Regions from separate parts of the Mycolicibacterium sp. HS_4_1 genome, predicted to be linked through region 3. Evidence: predicted binding sites of a transcription regulator. Region 3 holds the regulator's gene; each other region holds the start of a gene.

Region 1 (3,204 bases), 280 kb from region 3:
GGTACTGCCGTCGCGGCGCGAGGTGCTGTGGCGGGGTGCCGGGTTAGCTTGCGGGACTGTCGCTTTCACCATCAGCGTCCTCGCTCTCGTCATCCTCGCTCTCGGGCGGGTAGAGGGTGGGGTGGTGGTATTGGTTGGTGCGGGGTTGGCCGATGTCGAGTAGTGGTGGTGGGGTCCAGTGGGCTCTTCCGTCGGGGCCCATGGTGGTGCTCCAGCCGCCAGCGTGGGCGGCTCGGTTGTCGCAGCCGCAGGCCAGGGCGAGGTTGGTGATATCGGTGGGGCCGTCGTCGCCCCAGTCGGTGTTGACGTGGTGGGCCTGGCAGCGCGAGGCCGGGGCGGTGCAATTGGGTTTGGTGCAGCCACGGTCACGCGCGAACAACATGATCCGCTGCCCGGTGGATGCCGTACGACGCGCCCGGCCCAAATACAGCGCAATGTTGGTGTGCTGATCGAACACCGCCAGATAATGGTAGGCACCTTGCCCGGCCATCCGGATCAAATCCCGCACCGGCAGTTTCGATCCCGTGTGGGTGACCGCGACCCCGGCGCCGCGTTCGAGTTCCTGCACCGTCGTGGTCGCCACCACCGACACCGGGAGCCCGCTGTGCTCGCCCAACTGCCCGGAGGCCAGCATCATCCGGCCCACCGCTTTGAACGCGTCGTACTGACGCTGAGCCACGGTGCGGGTGTCGTTGTCGATTTGGGCTTGGGTGGGTGTGCCCGAGATGCACGGTTCGGGATCGTCGGGATTGCACATCCCCGGCGCGGCCAACTTTTCGAACAACGCCTCCCAGTAGGCCCGGGCTTCCGGATCGAGGCTGGCCTTGACTTCCGAGCGCCCATCGGGCTGCTGTTTGCCCATGACGAAGGAGCGTTTGGGGTCGGGTTCGTGGTCGTCAGGTTCGGGGCCGTCCTGGTCGAGCCGGTACAGCAGGTCGGCGGCGGCTTTGCGCAGTTCCTCGGGGGTTTTGTAGCGGGCTGCGGCGACCAGGTCGCGTTCGCACTGCGCCAACGTGACCGGGTCCACCCACAACGGAACTTTCGCAAAGAATCCGGTGATCACCGCGATGTGCTCGGTGTTGATGACACCGTCGGCTTGGGCCGCGGCGACCAGGTCCCACACCGGGCCCAGGGGTTCGCCGGTGATCGCCGACCGGGGCCCGAGATGGTCGGCGTCGCGGACCCTCCGGCGGGCCTCCTCGCGGCTGATGCGGTGCCGGATGTGCAGGACTTCGGGCCAGTCTTTGGCGCCGATGTCTTTGGCCGTGGCCTGGGTTTGGGCGGCGGCGAGGATCTGGTGGTCGACCGCTTCGGCGGCGCATTTGAGGGTTTCGCGGCGGGACTGCAACTCCAACAAGACTTCGATGGGCAGACCGGCGTAGTCCAGGGACGCGACCCGTGCCAGGACCGCGTCGAGGTCGGCATAGGCCTCCTCGACAAGGCTGCTGGCAATATCCATACTTCGAACACTAGTTCGATGCACCGACAATCCTCTGGGGCGGATGTGGTCCTAGTTACCTACTGTGACCAGCGCAAACAAAGTGACCAAAGTTTTTTGGACGCGCTGCGGCGGCGCTACGGAATCAAGCCGCGAACCGACTTCAGCACGCTACGTACCGCGCTCTCGGTGACCGTGATGGGCGACAGGACGGTCTCGGCGACTCCGACGATGGCCTCGACGCGCGTCACGATGGCCTCCATCCGATCGACGACGCCGAAAATGCGGGGCGCCAGCTCGTCGATCTGGGTGATGGTCTCGTTGAACCGCGACATCGTGGTGTCGAGATCGCCCGTCAGCGTGCTGAGAGTGGCGAGGGTGCCTTCCATGTCGACCAACAGTGCATCGACCTGGGAAACGGTCACGTCGGCGTTGAGGGCCGCCTGGGTGAGCGTCCGGATGCGGCCGCCGACCGGACGGGTCCGCCCATCGCCTTTGTCGACCATGCCTACAGTTTTGCCGCCGCGGCCGCATCGAGCAACCACACGGTCGCCTCGGAACCGATCGCACCCGCCGCCGGAAAATCAACGGCTGGCGCGCCGCCGACAGCGGCTGCCACGGCGTCGGCCTTCTCTGCGCCTGCGACGACCAGCCACACCTGCCGGGAACGTCGAACTGCGGGGAGTGTCAGCGTGATCCGCCGCGGTGGCGGTTTGGGGGAGTCGGTGACCGCGACGACGTACCGCGCGGTCTCGCGCACCGCGTCGGTATGCGGGAACAACGAGTTGATGTGGCCCTCGCCGCCCATGCCCAGCAGGTGTACGTCGAATTCCGGTGTCGGCGAACCGTTCCCGGCCACGCGGGCCAGCTCGTGTGCATAGGCGGCGGCCGCTGCGTCGATATCGTCGCCGAACTCGCCGTCGCTCGCGGCCATTGCGTGCACGTTCTGCGCCGGAATGGCAACGGAATTCAGCAGTGCTTCCCGCGCCTGCTTGATGTTCCGGTCGGCGTCGTCGGCCGGGACGAACCGGTCGTCGCCCCAGAACAGGTGCACCTTGGTCCAGTCGATGGGATGACCGCCGACATGCTTGAGCAGCTTGATGCCGGTGCCGCCACCGGTCAGCACGACGTACGCCACGCCGCGGGCTGCGATCGCGCCGTTGATGGCCGCCACGAGTCGGTCGCCCGCAGCGGTCACCAGAGCGTCAGCGTCGGAATACCTTTCGATGATCTGCTCAGACATATACGACCTTGTCCAGGCCCACCAGGGCGCGGTGATAGATCTCGTCGGCATCGAGCCGGCGCATCTCTTCGGCGAGACAATCGCGTGCTTCCCTGCGTGCCAACGGAACACGAGCCTCCGGTCGGCCGGTACGCGTGAGCGAAGCGGTGACACCGGTTTGCGGACGGCTCAGCGTGATGGTCTCGGTCGGCCTGGTCAGGACGACTTTGAGCTCGCCGACCGCCCGCTTCACCGGCCCGTCGATGCAGGCCGCCAACCAACCGGCCAAAATGTCCAGTGCCGGTTCGTCTTTCAGGCCCGACACCAGCGCTTCGGTGATCGGTTCATACGGTGCCTGGTCCAGGGCGGCGGCGAGCAGCGCCCGCCAGTAGGTCACGCGGCTCCAGGCCAGGTCGGTGTCGCCCGACGTATATCCGGCCAGCCGGCTCTTGATGCAAACCTGCGGGTCTTCACCATTGGTGGCATCGGTGATCCGGCGGATCGCCAGCTTGCCCAGCGGATCAGCCGCAGGCACTGCCGGCGC
Region 2 (3,204 bases), 720 kb from region 3:
GCGCCGTATCATCTTGCGGGACTGTCACTTTCACCATCGCCGTCCTCGCTCTCGTCGTCCTCGCTCTCGGGTGGGTAGAGGGTGGGGTGGTGGTATTGGTTGGTGCGGGGTTGGCCGATGTCCAGTAGTGGTGGCGGGGTCCAGTGGGCGCGGCCGTTTTTCATGGTGGTGCTCCAGCCGCCAGCGTGGGCGGCTCGGTTGTCGCAGCCGCAGGCCAGGGCGAGGTTGGTGATATCGGTGGGGCCGTCATCACGCCAGTCGGTGTTGACGTGGTGGGCCTGGCAGCGCGAGGCCGGGGCGGTGCAATTGGGTTTGGTGCAGCCACGGTCACGCGCGAACAACATGATCCGCTGCCCGGGTGACGCCGTACGACGCGCCCGACCCAAATACAGCGCAATGTTGGTGTGCTGATCGAACACCGCCAGATAATGGTAGGCACCTTGCCCGGCCATCCGGATCAAATCCCGCACCGGCAGTTTCGATCCCGTGTGGGTGACCGCGACCCCGGCGCCGCGTTCGAGTTCCTGCACCGTCGTGGTCGCCACCACCGACACCGGGAGCCCGCTGTGCTCGCCCAACTGCCCGGAGGCCAGCATCATCCGGCCCACCGCTTTGAACGCGTCGTACTGACGCTGAGCCACGGTGCGGGTGTCGTTGTCGATTTGGGCTTGGGTCGGTGTGCCCGAGATGCACGGCTCGGGGTCGGTGGGGTTGCACATCCCCGGCGCGGCCAACTTTTCGAACAACGCCTCCCAATAGGCCCGAGCCTCCGGATCGAGGCTGGCCTTGACTTCCGAGCGCCCATCGGCCTGCTGCTTACCCATCACGAACGACCGTTGCGGGTCCGGTTCGTCATCGTCAGGTTCGGGGCCGTCCTGATCGAGCCGGTACAGCAGATCAGCGGCCGCTTTGCGCAGCTCCTCCGGCGTCTTGTACCGGGCTGCGGCGACCAGGTCGCGCTCACACTGCAACAAGGTGACCGGGTCCACCCACAACGGCACCTTCGCGAAAAAGTTCGTGATGACCGCGATATGCTCGATATTGATGACACCGTCGGCTTGGGCCGCGGCGACCAGGTCCCACACCGGGCCCAGGGGTTCGCCGGTGATCGCCGACCGCGGCCCCAAATTGTCGCAGTCGCGGACCCGGCGGCGGGCCTCCTCCCAGCTGATGCGATGCCGGATATGCAGCACCTCGGGCCAGTCTTTCGCGCCGATGTCTTTGGCCGTGGCCTGAGTCTGGGCGGCGGCCAAAATCTGGTGGTCGACCGCCTCGGCGGCACACTTCAGGGTTTCGCGGCGGGACTGCAACTCCAACAAGACTTCGATGGGCAGACCGGCGTAGTCCAGGGCCGCGACGCGGGCCAGCACCGCGTCGAGGTCCGCGTAGACCTCCTCGACAAGGCTGCTGGCAATATCCATACTTCGAACACTAGTTCGAGACACCGACAATTCGCTGTGACGAATGCGGCCCCAGTTACCCACCGTGACCAGCGAAAACAAAGTGACCAAAGTTTTTCGGAGGCAACTTGGCCGCCATCGCTAACCACCGTCACACTCGGCTCAGCCCGAACTTTCTATGAAGCGGCGCCGGATGGCCGCCAGCATCGCCGCGTGCGCTTTCTCCGCCTGTGCGGTGGTGAAGGCGATGAGCGGCCGCGGCGCTGCTATATCTACCGCCTCGGTGACGACGGTGCCGGCCCCGGACGCCGCGAAGGTGACGGTGCCGCGGAGCCGCACTCTCGGACATTGGCGCGCCTCGGTGTGCACCACGCCGTCGGGCGCGATCAGAACCGTCGCCCGATAGGACACCGCCAGGGCGAGCGGGCCGAACGGGATGCGGTCTCGCACCCGATAGTCGCGGCGGCGGCCCTGTGCGTCCTGCCGATCGACCAGACAGTCCACCGCCACCACGAGCGGATGCACCAGATTCATGTTCGCCAGATCTGCAAAGAAGGTGCGGGCATCATCCGGTGCCGCCGGCATCTCTTCCCTCAGCTCGAATCGGGACCGGGACATCCACATCGACCCACCGTAACTTGACCGTTTCAGAAGGTGAGCCCAGGCCCGCCGAAGGTACGGCCCGAAGAGCCCACGCGGGGGCCGAAACCGGCGCACAAACCGCGCGGAGGCCCGCAGCACCGGTCTTGGAATTAGCTGGTCACGGCTCCGCAACAGCCGTCGCGACCTTGCATTTGCGGAAAAGCTGTGTATGGCAGTATGTTTTGTGCATTCACCTGCGAGTTCTCGAAATAGCCTCTGCCCCAACATGATGTGAATACACCGCCATGTAACGCACACCACATGATTTGCGAAACGTGATGGCAGACACAGAATTTTGACGCTCTCAATTTTCCGTTGCTAGCGTTCATCGTCATGTTTGCTATTGCGACCGCATCGCTGCTGGCTTTGGTCAACCAGGTTTCGGGTACGCCGTACATCTCCGGCGGAGATACGGCACGCGGCACTGACTGCTCCGGACTGGCCTCCTGGGTGGCCAACGCCGCCACCGGCCGTCCCGTCTACGGCGACCGGTTCAACACCGGCAACGAAGAGGCCGCGCTACGTGCCCGCGGCTTCCTGCCCGGCACCGCGCCCGGCGCCCTCAACATCGGCTGGAACGGCGGCCACACGGCCGTGACGCTGCCGGACGGCACCCCGGTGTCCAGCGGTGAGGGCGGCGGCGTCCGAATCGGTGGCGGCGGCGCCTTCCAGCGCCAGTTCACCCACCACATGCACCTGCCGTTGGCTCCTGGCGAAGACATCCCGGCCGATCTGCCCCTCGACGGCCCGCTGGACGCTCCGCTCGCGCCCCCGGCCGGTCCGGCCGACCTCCCGGCCCCGGAAATCATCCAGGCCGCCAACTTCGCCCCCGCCCCGGACGCCCCCGCGCCGGCTCCCGAGGCTGCCGCTCCGGCCCCGGAGGGCCCGGAACAACCCGTCTGACCGTTTTTCCGCACCGCATTGCATCCAGCAGTAGGGCTGCGACCGGCCATCGGTCGCAGCCCTACTGCTGTTCGACCTGCCATTTGACGTATTCGGCCAGGTGAGACCCGGTCAGCGTCTTGCCTGCGGCGACCAGGTCCGCCGGACTGCCCTCGAAGATCACGCGGCCACCGTCGTGACCTGCACCGGGACCCAGATCGATGATCCAGTCGGCGTGCGCCATCACGGCCTGATGATGTTCGATGACGATGACGGACTT
Region 3 (3,204 bases):
CGGCGCCGGCGGCGGGCCGGCCAGGATGTTTTCGACGAGCACGATACGTACGACTACGACGACCACGACGACCACGATTTCGGTGACGGGGAGTACGGCGACCCGCAGTATGCGGACGACGGCGGCGACACCGAGTACGCCGCCGACTTCGCGCCCGAGACCGAGCATTTCGACGCTCCGCGCGGCGGGCCCGAATTCCAGAGCAACCCGGACGTCATCGACACCGCGCCGACGGTGTACCCCGATTTCACGGCCGAGCAACCTGCAGACGAGGGTGAGTCGACGGCACAGGCCGAAGCCGAGGCCCAGCCCGTGGACGCTGCCGAGCCGGCCGAGCCCGCTGAGTCCGAGCCGGACGCTCACGAGCCCGCCGACGAACCGACGGCATCGGTGCAACTTCCCGAGGCCCTGCGCCGCGGGAGCGCGGCGGCGGGCCTGACCGCGGCTGGGCTGGCAGGGTTCGCGGGCCTGCGGCCTCGAGACTCCGGCGACCGTGTGTGGGTCGCGCCGGCCGCCGCGGACGCCGGGGCCCCGAACGCTGACGTGCACGCGCCCGAGGAGCAGGTCGTCGATGCTGCGCCGGCCCAGGTCCCGGCGAGCGAACCACCGAGCGAACCGACGGCCGAGCCGCGCGCGGACGCCACGCCGGCAGAGGACACTGTGACGGCAGAGGACACTGTGACGGCCGGTCCGGCCAGTGGCAGGCACCATGCCTTGGGCGCGGAGGAGCCCGAGACCGCGCAGATGTCGTTCCGCGTGGCGACCGGCGCGGAGCCGCCTGCCGGCTACGTCATCAAGGCCAACACGAAGTCGGGTCTGTACTGGGTGCCGGGTGCGCTCGGATACGACGACGCTGACGTCGAAATCTGGTTTGCCAGTGAGGAATTCGCGGTCACCAACGGATTCGTCCGAGGCTGACCCCGCCGACGGCTGAGCCCCGCTGCGAGCGACTGCAGCGGGGCTCGACTATTGGTCTGGCAGGCGTCAGATCTTGCGGATGACGGTCACGACCTTGCCGAGGATGACCGCGTCGTTGCCCGGGATCGGGTCGAACGCCGGGTTGTGCGGCATGAGCCACACCTGGCCCTTGGTGCGCTTGAAGGTCTTCACCGTGGCTTCACCGTCGATCATCGCCGCGACGATGTCCCCGTTGTCGGCCACATTCTGCTGGCGCACGACGACCCAGTCGCCGTCGCAGATCGCCGCGTCGATCATGGATTCGCCGACCACCTTCAGCAGGAACAACGAGCCCTCGCCCACGAGCTCGCGGGGGAGCGGGAAGACGTCTTCGACGGCTTGCTCGGCGAGGATCGGACCGCCCGCGGCGATCCGGCCGAGCACCGGGACGAAAGTCGGCTCGGGCAGGGTGTCCGAACCCGCCACGTCGGTGGTGATGGCGGCGCCGGTCGAGTCGTCCGCGCCCCGGACGTCCACGGCTCGTGGGCGGTTCGGATCGCGGCGCAGATAGCCCTTCTTCTCCAGCGTGCGCAGCTGGTGGGCCACCGATGAGGTGGAGGTCAGGCCGACGGCATCGCCGATCTCGCGGATGCTGGGTGGGTAGCCGCGCGTCGTCACCGAGGTGCGGATGACGTCGAGGATGGTCCGCTGACGTTCTGTGAGGCTGCTGGCCCGGCCACCCGACTGGGTTTCGGGGGTGCGATCGGTGCGGTCCGGGGTATCGGTGCTGTCGCTCATGTGAACGAATCTAGCCCAGTGCACACGATTGATCAAACATGTGTTCGAGATCGGGCGGATCGGCGTGTCGCGGCCGCCTCCCGCTGGTGACGTGGCGAAAGCGGGGGGCGAATCGGCGGAACGGAACTTGTCGGTGGGTCGTCGTATCGTTCGCAACAGTTCGATCACATGTTCTACCGTTCGAACATTTGGGCGATATAGTCGAACACAAGAGCGATCGAACCTATGTACGAACTCAGGAGAGGAACCGACATGACCGTCATCACCCGCGAGTACCCCACCGACGTCGTCGTCCGCACCGTGCCTCGGCGTGCAGACGTGAATCGTCACCGCCAGGCCCGGCTGCGGCCGGCCGGTTCCCGTCCCTCGGGTGCGGCGTTCCAGCATCGGGGCACGGGCGTGCTGAGCTCCCGTGCCTCGCACCGGCGCAACCCGGTCACGCCCTTGACCACGGTGCTGCTGGCTCTCGTCGCCGCGGGCATCACGGTGTGGCTGGGCCTGGTCGCGCAGTTCGGAGAGTCTGTTCAGCCGACCGCGTCGACCGCATCCGTACCCGCGCAGCTGGCGGTGGTCCGGGTGCAGACCGGGGAGTCGATTCAGCAGGTCGCCCGGCGCGTGGCGCCCGACGCACCCGTCAGCGCCGTCGTCGACCGCATCAAGGAGCTCAACAAGCTGCCATCGGTGGCCCTGGACGCCGGGCAGACGCTGATCGCTCCGGTCGGCTGAGGACAGCCCGTGCGCACCTTGATCGGCACGGCGCCCGGCCGGGTCCGAGCGGCACGGGTAGGCTCGAGACCGTTCGAAACGGTCGATTGTCGGTGCGGCGAAGGAGCGGTGATGCACTGTCCGTTCTGCCGGCATCCGAACTCGCGCGTGGTCGATTCGCGCGAAGCTGACGAAGGCCAGGCGATTCGTCGTCGCCGGTCATGCCCGGAATGTGGCCGCCGGTTCACCACGGTGGAGACCGCTGTGGTCGCGGTGGTCAAACGAAGCGGCGTCACCGAACCGTTCAGTCGGGACAAGGTGATCAAGGGCGTACGGCGCGCGTGCCAGGGTCGGCAGGTCGACGACGACGCCCTGAACCAGTTGGCCCAGAAGGTCGAAGATGCGGTGCGGGCCACCGGTTCTCCCGAAGTGCCGAGCCATGAGGTCGGATTGGCGATCCTCGGTCCTCTGCGTGATCTCGATGAGGTCGCCTATCTGCGATTCGCCTCGGTGTATCGCTCGTTCTCGTCCGCCGAGGACTTCGAACGCGAAATCGAGGCGTTGCGAGCACACCGCGGCGTGACGTCGCCCGGCTGACCGCCGTTAGGTCGCGCTGCGTTCGTCGGTCTCCATCGCGTCGAGAACCGCGAACTTCGTATCGTGCGGGGCGTCGATCGACTTCGCGGTGACGCCGGTCTGCAGGAGTCCGCGCAGGGCATCACGGTCGTATACCGACGGCGCGGTCGTGTCGATGAATTCCTCGATGAGCTTCACGAATCGATCGGGGTCGTCATGAAATGGGAA

What was found. The regulator LexA, encoded in region 3, represses DNA repair genes until DNA is damaged. The targets are predictions, from matches to a motif close to CGAACANNTGTTCG.
Region 1: ACX12F_RS13335 (HNH endonuclease signature motif containing protein) is a predicted target of LexA. The motif match lies at 1,464-1,477, and genes of this name have one in related genera.
Region 2: ACX12F_RS15440 (HNH endonuclease signature motif containing protein) is a predicted target of LexA. The motif match lies at 1,426-1,439, and genes of this name have one in related genera.

What each region holds. Positions count from the first base shown of each region.
Region 1 is NZ_CM137261.1:2,786,927-2,790,130, forward strand. It holds gene ACX12F_RS13335 (HNH endonuclease signature motif containing protein) at 44-1,459, opposite strand; gene ACX12F_RS13340 (ATPase) at 1,576-1,944, opposite strand; gene pgl (6-phosphogluconolactonase) at 1,947-2,681, opposite strand; gene opcA (glucose-6-phosphate dehydrogenase assembly protein OpcA) at 2,674-3,204, opposite strand, start outside.
Region 2 is NZ_CM137261.1:3,223,356-3,226,559, forward strand. It holds gene ACX12F_RS15440 (HNH endonuclease signature motif containing protein) at 9-1,421, opposite strand; gene ACX12F_RS15445 (SRPBCC family protein) at 1,563-2,024, opposite strand; gene ACX12F_RS15450 (peptidoglycan endopeptidase) at 2,376-2,945, shown strand; gene ACX12F_RS15455 (ATP-binding cassette domain-containing protein) at 3,007-3,204, opposite strand, start outside.
Region 3 is NZ_CM137261.1:2,505,392-2,508,595, forward strand. It holds gene ACX12F_RS11930 (LGFP repeat-containing protein) at 1-918, shown strand, start outside; gene lexA (transcriptional repressor LexA) at 985-1,695, opposite strand; gene ACX12F_RS11940 (LysM peptidoglycan-binding domain-containing protein) at 1,948-2,421, shown strand; gene nrdR (transcriptional regulator NrdR) at 2,533-2,997, shown strand; gene ACX12F_RS11950 (alpha/beta fold hydrolase) at 3,004-3,204, opposite strand, start outside.